3 regions of the Corynebacterium aquatimens genome follow, and region 2 is predicted to be linked to each of the others. Evidence: riboswitches for the same ligand, from Rfam matches in the RefSeq annotation. Region 2 holds a riboswitch; each other region holds the start of a gene.
What was found. Region 2 has a riboswitch for thiamine pyrophosphate ahead of thiM (hydroxyethylthiazole kinase). Riboswitches for the same ligand answer to the same signal wherever they lie in the genome.
Positions count from the first base shown of each region.

Region 1: another riboswitch for thiamine pyrophosphate. It lies ahead of CAQUA_RS03480 (ABC transporter substrate-binding protein); the one in region 2 lies ahead of thiM (hydroxyethylthiazole kinase).
Region 3: another riboswitch for thiamine pyrophosphate. It lies ahead of CAQUA_RS09735 (bifunctional hydroxymethylpyrimidine kinase/phosphomethylpyrimidine kinase); the one in region 2 lies ahead of thiM (hydroxyethylthiazole kinase).

Region 1 covers NZ_CP046980.1:751,008-754,278, reverse strand. Annotated here, with positions in the region: gene CAQUA_RS03480 (ABC transporter substrate-binding protein) at 287-1,327, opposite strand; TPP riboswitch at 1,402-1,526, opposite strand; tRNA gene CAQUA_RS03475 (tRNA-Val) at 1,636-1,708, shown strand; gene CAQUA_RS03470 (DUF3052 domain-containing protein) at 1,779-2,189, opposite strand; gene aceE (pyruvate dehydrogenase (acetyl-transferring), homodimeric type) at 2,514-3,271, shown strand, end outside.
Region 2 covers NZ_CP046980.1:64,152-67,422, reverse strand. Annotated here, with positions in the region: gene CAQUA_RS00220 (ABC transporter substrate-binding protein) at 1-400, opposite strand, end outside; gene thiE (thiamine phosphate synthase) at 444-1,091, opposite strand; gene thiM (hydroxyethylthiazole kinase) at 1,091-1,915, opposite strand; TPP riboswitch at 1,969-2,070, opposite strand; gene CAQUA_RS00205 (hypothetical protein) at 2,116-2,793, opposite strand; gene CAQUA_RS00200 (lipase family protein) at 3,155-3,271, opposite strand, start outside.
Region 3 covers NZ_CP046980.1:2,144,851-2,148,121, reverse strand. Annotated here, with positions in the region: gene CAQUA_RS09735 (bifunctional hydroxymethylpyrimidine kinase/phosphomethylpyrimidine kinase) at 1-1,518, opposite strand, end outside; TPP riboswitch at 1,509-1,614, opposite strand; gene CAQUA_RS09730 (GTPase) at 1,646-3,244, opposite strand; gene CAQUA_RS09725 (GTPase family protein) at 3,244-3,271, opposite strand, start outside.

The DNA of each region.
Region 1 (3,271 bases), 690 kb from region 2:
TGAACACAATTCTCTCGATCACCTGTAGGGTTCGCAAGGCTCAGCGCGGTGTCTTTGGTTTGCATTGGGCGAGAACGGTCAATGCTCCCGAATTTGGGAGGACGGTTTCCCCTCTCACCTTCTTTACCCCTCATATGCGAAAGCTTAGTTGAGGTCGGGCCGGGAAGGCCTGCGGATAAACAGCCTTGGGAGTGGCCATCTCGTGGACGTGAAAAACCCGCGGGAGGGCCCGCGGGTGCATGGCTGTGGCGTGGGGAGCGCCCGCGGAATTGGCCCGCGGGGATCCCTAGTCAGCGAGGTACTCGTTGGTGAAGTAATCGGCCCAGTTGGGTGGGCTGGTCAGTTGCTTGTTCTTGTCGTCGACAAGCAGATCGGCGTCGTAGAGGAACGTACCCAGCCCAGCCCAGCGCTCTTCTTTCTGGCGGCCGAACTTGCCTTCGTCGTCGAGCATGAAGTCCTTGGACAACATGCGCTGGCTGCGCTTGAGGAAGTCCAGGTCGGTGAGAAGGTCGGCGTTTTCCTTCTGGAGAATCTCGGCGGAACCATCGGGGTCCTTCACTGCGTCTTCGTAGCCGCGCTGCAGAGCTTGAACGAACTTCTTGGCTTCTTCTGGGTGATCCTTGAGCCAGTCATTATTGCCCACGACGATGACTTGGTAGCAGTCCGGGAAACCGTAGTCGGTGTAGGTAAAGTTCTTCAGCTTCACGCCGCGGTCCTCGGCCTCGATACCTTCCCACGCAACGTAGGGAACGGTGAAGTCAACGTCACCGGAGTACAGCGCTTCATATGCAGCGGTATTCAACGTGATGTTTTCAAACTCACCTTTACCGCCGGCGGCCTGGATGACGCCACGCATGACAGCCTCATCCGACGGGAGACCGAAGCTGCCGAACTTCTTGCCGTCCAGATCCTTCGGGGTGTTGATGTCATCACGCTCAGCCAGAACGCTGACCACCGTCGCCCAGGTCTGCTCCACGGCGAGAACCGACTTGATGTTTGCCCCAGCGGCCATGGAAATCGTGGCCGCGTCCTGGAAGCTGATGCCAAAATCAGCCTGGCCGGAATCCACCATGAGGTCCGGGTTGGAGTCGTTGTACGGCAGGATTTCAACGTCCAGGCCAGCTTCTTCGAAATAGCCCTTGTTCTTAGCCACGTACAGGCCAGTGTGGTTTGTGTTCGGCGTCCAGTCAAGCGCAAAGCGGATCTTTGTCGCGCCATCGCCGGAAGCTGCGTCATCCCCGCCGGCACACGCAGCGAGTCCCGCCGCCATGAACAGGGTCATGACCAGCGCACACATCTTCTTCACTGGGTTTGATTCTCGGTTCATATCCTTCGTCTTTCTGTTCAAGACGGAAGATGCCGGGACACATCCGGAAAAATCGGCCTTGACCAGGCCATGACGGATACGCACCGCGACATTCCCTCCGCCAGTACAAACTGGATCAGGTTCGACGGGTCTTATCTCAGCCCCAACCACTCACGCCGTATTTACTGAAGTGAGCGACAGGGCACCCCGTGTCACGTGCCTTAAGTTATACCAGCCAGATTCCTTCGAACCGTTACGGCTTTGCAAATACGTAAACGGCCTGCCCTTTTGTGAGACAGTGGGGCAACGTGTTAATCTTTCACCCACGCGCGCCGTTAGCTCAGCTGGAAGAGCAACTGGTTTACACCCAGTAGGTCGGCGGTTCGAGCCCGTCATGGCGCACAAATAAGAAGGCTGCGGTCCCCCACTTCGGGAGACTGCAGCCTTATTAGTCATTCCGTTGTTCCGGTATCTACTTTTTGGCGCCGGAGCTGGTCAGGCACGAACCTTGCCAATCGCCGAGGCGCTCAGCCTTGGTCTGGATGAGGCCAGCGAGTTGCGCAGACTCTGAGATATCGCCGGGGTGAACCGCGCCGGGTTTGCTGGCGCCGGGAGTGAGCAACCAGATCTTGCCGTCATCGGACAAGTTGCGGGTTGCATCGACCAGCGCATCAACCAAGTCGCCGTCTTCAGTGCGGAACCACAACAGGACTGCATCGCACAGCTCATCGGTGTCTTCATCAATCAGGGCGTCGCCGATGGTGTCCTCAATTGCTTCAGAGATAGCCGAATCACAATCATCGTCCCAGCCGATTTCTGCGACTATTTCGTCGGCGTTAATCCCTAGCTTCTTTGCGTAGTTTTCGGCACCAGCGGCGCTCACTATGTCCCTTTCTGTTTGGTTTCTGCGTGGATTTAGATGGACCCTTGGATGGATTCTTGTTAGTTCCGATGCACGTGAGGCATCCAAGAAAGCCTTATCGCACAGAATACAGCCAGTTTCTTATGGTTTCTCCACTTAAATACTCAACTTTTAGGTGGACTTTTACGTACGCTGGGCCGTGACGTGTTGGCCAGAGTTCTCTCTGGCCCTGACACCACTACGAAACACAGATACACAACGGAGGAAAGCGAAGTGTCTGACGAGGTAAACCCCGATCTCAACGTGCCAGGTGTAACCACCCCTGGGGCTGGATCGGATTCCAACATGCCGGTGATCCGCGACGGTGTCGCCTACTACATGCACGACTCGGACCCGGAGGAGACCAACGAGTGGATGGAGTCCCTCGATGGGCTGCTGGATAACTCCAACTCGGACCGCGCACGCTATCTGATCCTGCGCTTGCTTGAGCGCGCGTCGGCACGCCGCGTTCCGCTTCCATCGCTGACGTCGACGGATTTTGTGAACACGATTCCAACGCAGATGGAGCCAGAGTTCCCGGGCGATGAAGCGATGGAGAAGCGCTACCGTCGTTGGATGCGATGGAACGCAGCCATCATGGTGCACCGTGCGCAGCGCCCCGGCATCAAGACGGGTGGCCACATTTCTACCTACGCGTCGGCGGCGGCGCTCTACGAGGTCGGTTTCAACCACTTCTTCCACGGCAAGGACGCTCTGCACGGTGGCGACCAGATCTTCGTTCAGGGTCACGCTTCCCCGGGGGTGTACGCCCGCGCGTTCCTTGAGGGTCGCCTGAGCGAGGATGACCTGGATGGCTTCCGCCAACAGCACTCCCGCCCGCAGGGTGGTCTGCCGTCCTACCCGCACCCGCACGACATGCCGAAGTTCTGGGAATTCCCCACGGTTTCTATGGGCCTGGGCCCCATGAACGCCATCTACCAGGCGCGCTTCAACAAGTACCTGGAGGACCGCGGCATCAAGGAAACGTCGAACCAGCACGTCTGGGCATTCCTGGGTGACGGTGAGATGGATGAGCCGGAGTCCCGTGGTCTGCTGCAGATGGC
Region 2 (3,271 bases):
CAGCCCGGTCTGCCAAGACCGCGATCTCGGTTGCCCAATGCTGCTCAACTGCCATGACCGACTTGATGTCCGCCCCCGCAGATTTGGCAATGGTCAATCGATCCTGGGTTCCCATCCCGAACGTCGCCTGGCCGGAGTCCACCAGAACATCGGTGCCGGCTTCGTTGTACGGCAGGATCTCCACGTCGATCCCGGTGTCTTCGAAGAATCCCTTCGCCTTGGCCACGAATAACCCGGTCTGGTTCGTGTTCGGCGTCCAGTCCGGAGCGAAGAGGATCTTCTCCCCCTCGCCCGCGCCGCCGTCGCTGCACGCCGCGAGTGTTGTCGCGAGCGCCGCGACGGTGAGCAGCGCCATCACCATGGCAAAGAACTGGGATACCCGGGATCTCGTGTGAGTCATGGCTGCATCCTATCGGCCGGGGGTGACACCACCGGACACGTGCCTAAGCACTTATCCACAGGGCAGACATTTGCTCAGCAACACCCCGGGGATCTTCTGCTGCACAGATCGCGGACACCACCGCCACCGCGTGCGCTCCCGCCTGGCGAAGGCCAACGATGTCTCCGGCACCGACACCGCCAATCGCCACCGTCGGCACCGGCGCAATGCGGGTGAGCTCGCCGAATCCCTCGATGCCGAGCGCCGGCGGGTGGTTTTTCTTCGTCGCCGTCGGCCGGATAACACCAACACCGACGTAGTCCACCGTTCCGGCAGGCCAGGTGCTGATCTCAGCGAATTCCTCCCGGTTGCTCGCCGACAGGCCCACGACAGCGTCCGGCCCGAGATGCGCACGCGCCACCGTTGCGTCCTCATCGGATTGGCCTACGTGCACACCGTCGATAGGAATGCCCCGACGACGCGCTTCCACCGCAGCGTCTAAGGCGTCATTGACCACGAGCGTTGCGCGGCCATCAATTACGCCCGCCAGCTCCTCGAGTTGGCGCACAAGATCATCGCGGCCTGCATCTTTATCGCGCAGCTGTACCGTGGTCACCCCACCGTCAACGGCCAGGCGGACCGTCTCCACAACGCCACGCTCACCGCATAAAGCCTTGTCCGTGACCAGGTAAATACCTTCTGGAATATTCATTAGTTCTCACTCGTTGTCGTTGCGCTGATGCTCGTCACCGCGGCGAGGTCATCCGGGGTCACGGACGACAATTCGTCGATAAGCGCGACTGCGAACGTGCCGGGGCCGTGAGCCTTCGCCGCGGCGCGCTCCGCGACGAGCGAGTAGAACGCGTGCGTGGCCGCAACCGCCTCGAGCGCCGAAGCCTCACCGCGGGCCCCCAAAAATGCCGCGATCAGCGCGCCGAGCGCGCACCCGCCGCCCGTGACCTTGGTCAATAACTCACTACCGCCATCTACCCACACCGCGTTCTGACCATCAGTGATGAAGTCTTTCGGTCCGGACACCGCAACGACCGCGCCGGACTGCTGCGCCAAAGCGACGGCGGCCTCCACCGCGGCATCGACCTCATCGGAAGACTCCACGCCGCGGCCGCCCGCGCCCGCACCTGCAAGCGCCATGATCTCGCTGGCGTTGCCACGAATCGCCGTCGGACCAGCCGCGACCAGCTCGCGGGCGAGCTCCGTACGCACCGGCAACGCGCCGACAGCCACCGGGTCCAGCACCCACGGTGTGCCCGCCTCCGCGGCACCCGCCACTGCCTCACGCGACGCCTCCCGCTGCTCCGGCGTCGGCGTACCCAGATTGATCAGCACACCGCTAGCGATACCCGCGAACAGACCCGCCTCCCCCACGATGTCCGTCATCGCCGGCGCCGCACCCGACGCCAACAGCACGTTCGCCGTGAAATTGGTCACCACCGAGTTAGTAATGCACTGCACCAAAGGGGTCTGCTCCCGCACTGCTGCCAAAAGCTGCGCCGCACCCGCATTTGTCACCGTCATTTGCCGCTCCCATTCTTCGTTCGATTTCTTAAACGCCAACGAAGAAACGCGCGGTCAATGCACCCGAACATCCCTTCGCCAGCATTACCTGGATCAGGTTCAACGGGTATTTCTCAGCCGCACGCACAAGACCCGCGGCACCCCGTGTCCTTATAACACAGTAGCGCAGCGGGCCAACAACGAAGCGAATTACGCTCTTCTTACCTGCGGAACGGTACCTGCGCATTCATAAACAACGCACCCACACCCAACACAACCGCCAACGCCGCGACAATCCCCCCAACAATCGATAGCGTGCGCCCCAACTCTGTTGGCGTGCCATCCGCGCTGCTCAGCGCGTTCCCGCCGCCCTGGTTGCCCGTGCCGCCTTGGTTGCCCGTGCCGCCTTGGTTTCCGGTGCCGCCTGTAGGCGTGTCTTCTCGCGGCTTCGACCGATCCACCAACGTATCCATGGGCTCAATGGAGAGGCTGCCAGTTGCCTTCGCTCTGCTGTTATCGGTGTAAACAATTGTGACTTCATAGCTGGCATAGAATTGCGCCGGGTAGATCGCTTCGTTACCGAGGGTTATTTCGCCCCTCGCTTTTCCGGCAGAATATGTTTTCAACGTGAAGATGACGTTTTCTTGACTGCTCCGCTTGTCTGTGACCTCTTCAATTGCCTTGACGGACTTCCCGCCAATGCCGTCATCAACAGTGACTTCAAACGATTGAGTGACCGGTCCGGCCTTTTTGACCGAGCCATACATTGTTACTGGGTAGATCTCCGAGTACTTTTTGCTGGCAGTCGGCGTTTCGGCTGCAGCCACCCCAGGCGTAACCGGGGCAGCGGTGGTGAACGTCAGGGCCGCAGCGAGTGCGGCTGCCATAATCTTCTTCACGGTGATCCTCCACATCGGACGCGCTTCCGGGCATGCACTGCACGGGGTGCGCGCCGCCCGACTTCATACGACCTTCATAAGACATTGACTATTAAGTCGGTTCTGTCTGCTAAGTCTAAACCACCGCGTCAACCGTTACATAGACTTCATTTCGTGGGCTTCATTTGATTGGCAGTGCCAATCACGTATTTTTTTCCCGCGCGACCAGCGTGTTTCCGCGGCAACTACCGCTGATTGGCACTGCCAATCACGCAACCGCGTTGATCCCCGTGGACCGCCCCCCGAAAGTTAGACACTCACCGTGTTTAGCTAGCCAACATGGTGCAGGCCACGAATTCTTCAACTCAGCAGCGCGGCCTGCCTAGTCTCGGAAGATTTCAGCCAGGAATGCCGAGGAATCCGGAAACGCCACGTTAGGTGTCGTGCCGTGGTCAGACAGGTACCACTTCACATCCACGCGCGTGTTGCGCGGCATTCC
Region 3 (3,271 bases), 440 kb from region 2:
GGCGTACATGAAGGCTTCAGCGGCGCGTTTACGGGCGGCGGGGGAAGCCTCCTCGAGGGCGCGTTCGGTGGCATCAAGTGCCTGCTTGACCTCGCCGACGAAGTCATCGCCGCCGTACATGGACAGCCACGCGTTGTACGGGTGGTCGGCGTGGTTGTTCTCAGCGAGGTGGAGGCCCACCTCAGCGTAGAGCCAGAAGCACGGCAGGACCGCCGCAGCGCCGACAGCGTATTCTTCCACGGCGGTTTCAGACACCAGGAAGTCCGTGTACGCGTTGGTAACCGGGCTGGGCCGGGACGACGCGTGATCCAGGTCGTGCTGGGCAAACCAGGTGCGGTGCAGCTCAGCCTCGGCGTGGATAGCTTCGGCGGAGGAGTTAGCCCACCAGACCTGGTCATCAGGGGTGTGGGCCTTGATTCCAACCTGGGCCAAAGCGCGGGCGTACTCTTCCAGGTAGTGCGCGTCCTGCAGCAAGTAAAACTCAAAATCGTCTTCAGCCAAGTCGCCGGAGCGCAGCGCTGTGATGAACGGCAAGTTCAACGTGTCGGGCCAGACCTTGGCAGCAGCGCGGTCCCAGAGAGCCTGGGTGTGGGGGCCGGCGGCCGGGATCTTGGCAGCAAGAAGCTGGCCGGTCTCACCCGCTGGGCGGTCACCGGACAGGTCCCACGGCTGGGTGGACGCTGCAGCGGCAAGACGTCGCGCGCGGTGGGAATGGTCGACGGGGCCGTTGCCCTTGCCAACTCCAAGCGCATCGGCGTTAGCGATGGCCTCGTAGAGCCAGTCCGAAGCCCAGCGAACCGCCGCGGCCGAACCAGCCCCGGACCCAGCCTCAGAGCCGAGCGCCAGGCGAGTGGCCAGCGCCGACGACAGGGAGCAGCCGGTGCCGTGGGTGTTCTTCGTGTCCACGCGGGGCACGCGGGCAACCTCGACGGATCCGTCGGGGGAGACCAACGCGTTGGAGGCATCACCGCTGAGGTGGCCGCCCTTGACCAACACAGCAACCCCGGTTGCGGCGGCGTACGCTTTGCCCTGTTCTACCGCTTCGTCGAAGTCCGCGGCGGGCTCGTTCTCCGTGAGTACGGCCAGCTCCGGGATGTTCGGGGTGACCACGGTGGCGTGGTCGCGCACGAATTGGCGCAGCGCAGCCTCGGCATCCTCGCTAAGCAGGCGGTCGCCGGAGGTGGCCACCATCACGGGGTCAACGACGACCACCGGAACTTCGCGTCCGGCCAGGGCCTCACTGACAGTGGCGGTGGTTTCGGCATCCCCCAGCATGCCGATCTTGATGGCGTCGACCTCAACGTCGTCGAAGACCGCGTCGAGCTGCTCTTTCAGGAACTCCTGCGGTGGAGTGTGGATGGAGCGCACCCCCTGGGTGTTTTGCGCCACCAGGGAGGTGACCACGCACATTCCGTATCCGCCAGCAGCGGCGATCGATTTCAGGTCGGCCTGGATACCAGCGCCACCGGTTGGGTCAGTGCCGGCGATGGACAGGACTCGGGGGATAGCAGTAGTCATAGCGACATCCTTACGCGAATTCGAGTTCGTTCAAGTTCAACGGGTGTGATCTCAGCCCGGCCTTTGAGAGGGGGCTGGGCACCCCGTGTCTTGTTGGGCAATCATACGCGAGTTGTAACGGCCCGCCTTAACCGACGGCGGTGGCAACGGCCGCGGCGAAACGGTCGTAGTCCGCGCGGATGCCCTCTAGCGGTTCTACAACGGCCGCGTGAGAAATCGCGGCCACTTCTTTGCGCATAGCTTGCCGGGTGCGTCGCTTCACGCCGGAGCCGATCACTCCGCCGAAGACGGTGGTGATCAGGCCAATGATCAGCCCCGCAAGGAGTCCAGCCATGATCAGCAGTGTTGGTATGGGCCACCCTTCGACCGTGGGCACGAGCTCGCTGCCAAGCAGTGGCACGAGAACGCCCGGTATGAATGCAACCAGCAGGTACCAGACAACACCGGCTAGCGCCGCGATCAGCGCGAGCCATTGGATCACGGTCAAAAGGAACCATCCCCGCGAAGGTTCAGCGGGGAGGCGAGTGCGGGCGACGGCACGGTCGAGTTCGCCCGGCAGTGCTTGGGAGATCTCCTCAGTGCGGTCTGCCACCGCCGCGGACCACGCATGGGGCAGTCCATCTGCGGCAGCCGTGGAATAGTCGCGCAGTCCCTTGTTCGCCACCGCCTTGCCGGCGGCATCCAATTCCGGCAGCGACGTGCGGTGCACGCCCACGTCATCAGGCTCCTCCCGCAGACCCAAGCGGCGCAGGGGATCGGGCCGGAACTTCGTGATCCAGCTGGTCAGCAGCCACCCGGTGCGCTCATGCAGGCGTTTGCGGTAGGCCGCGGCGGTGGTCGTAGAAATCCGTTCGACCCCGGCGGCTTTCGCCAAAGTGTCGTCGAGGGCACGCTTCGCTCGCTTATCGACGCCACCCGCCGCCCGCGTCGGTACATAGTCGTCCGTCACCGCGCGTATATCGGCCTCAATGCGGGCGGTCTGGGCGGTGTGAGCGCGGGCGACTTTTGCAATCGCGCTGCGCAGCGTATCGATGCCCTCCCCAGTGCGCGTGGAGGTAGGGATGACGGACACGCGGGTGAGGCCGTCGTCGATAAGCAAGTGCTCAAAATTGCCCGCGACCGTATCCACGTCGTCGACGTGCAGCAAATCTGCTTTGTTCAGCACGGCGAGGGTGACTTCGGCGTGGCCGGCGTGGGGGCGGATGAACTGGTCGTGGATGACGCTGTCGGCGTATTTTTCGGGGTCCGTGACCCAGACCAGAACGTCGACTTGTCCAGCGAGGCGCTGCGCGATTTCGCGGTTGGACGCCTCCACCGAGTCGAAGTCCGGGAGGTCGAGCAAGATGAGCGGGCCAGCGCCGGGGGCGAACTCGCCCGGGCGGGTGCGGCGGTCCTCCACCCCTAGCCAGTCCAGCAGGGCTTCGGACCCCTCCGGGCCCCAGATTGCCGCGAGAGGGGACGACGTGGTCGGGCGGCGCGCAGCTGCCTTGCCTAAGTCTTCGCCCACGACTGCGTTGAACAGGGAGGTCTTGCCGGAACCGGTGGCTCCGAAAAACCCAACGACGGTGTGTTCAGCAGACAGGGCACGGCGTTCCGCGCCCGCGCGGGCGATGGAACGGAAGCGGTCAACCTCGCTGGCGGGCAAGTAGGGCGCGCCGATGGAGGCGGCCTCATCCAACGCGGCAAGGCGGTCGCCGAGGGGAGTCTTACGTTTGAAAAGCGCCATTAGTTCTCCCCTCCAGTCGGGCGAGGA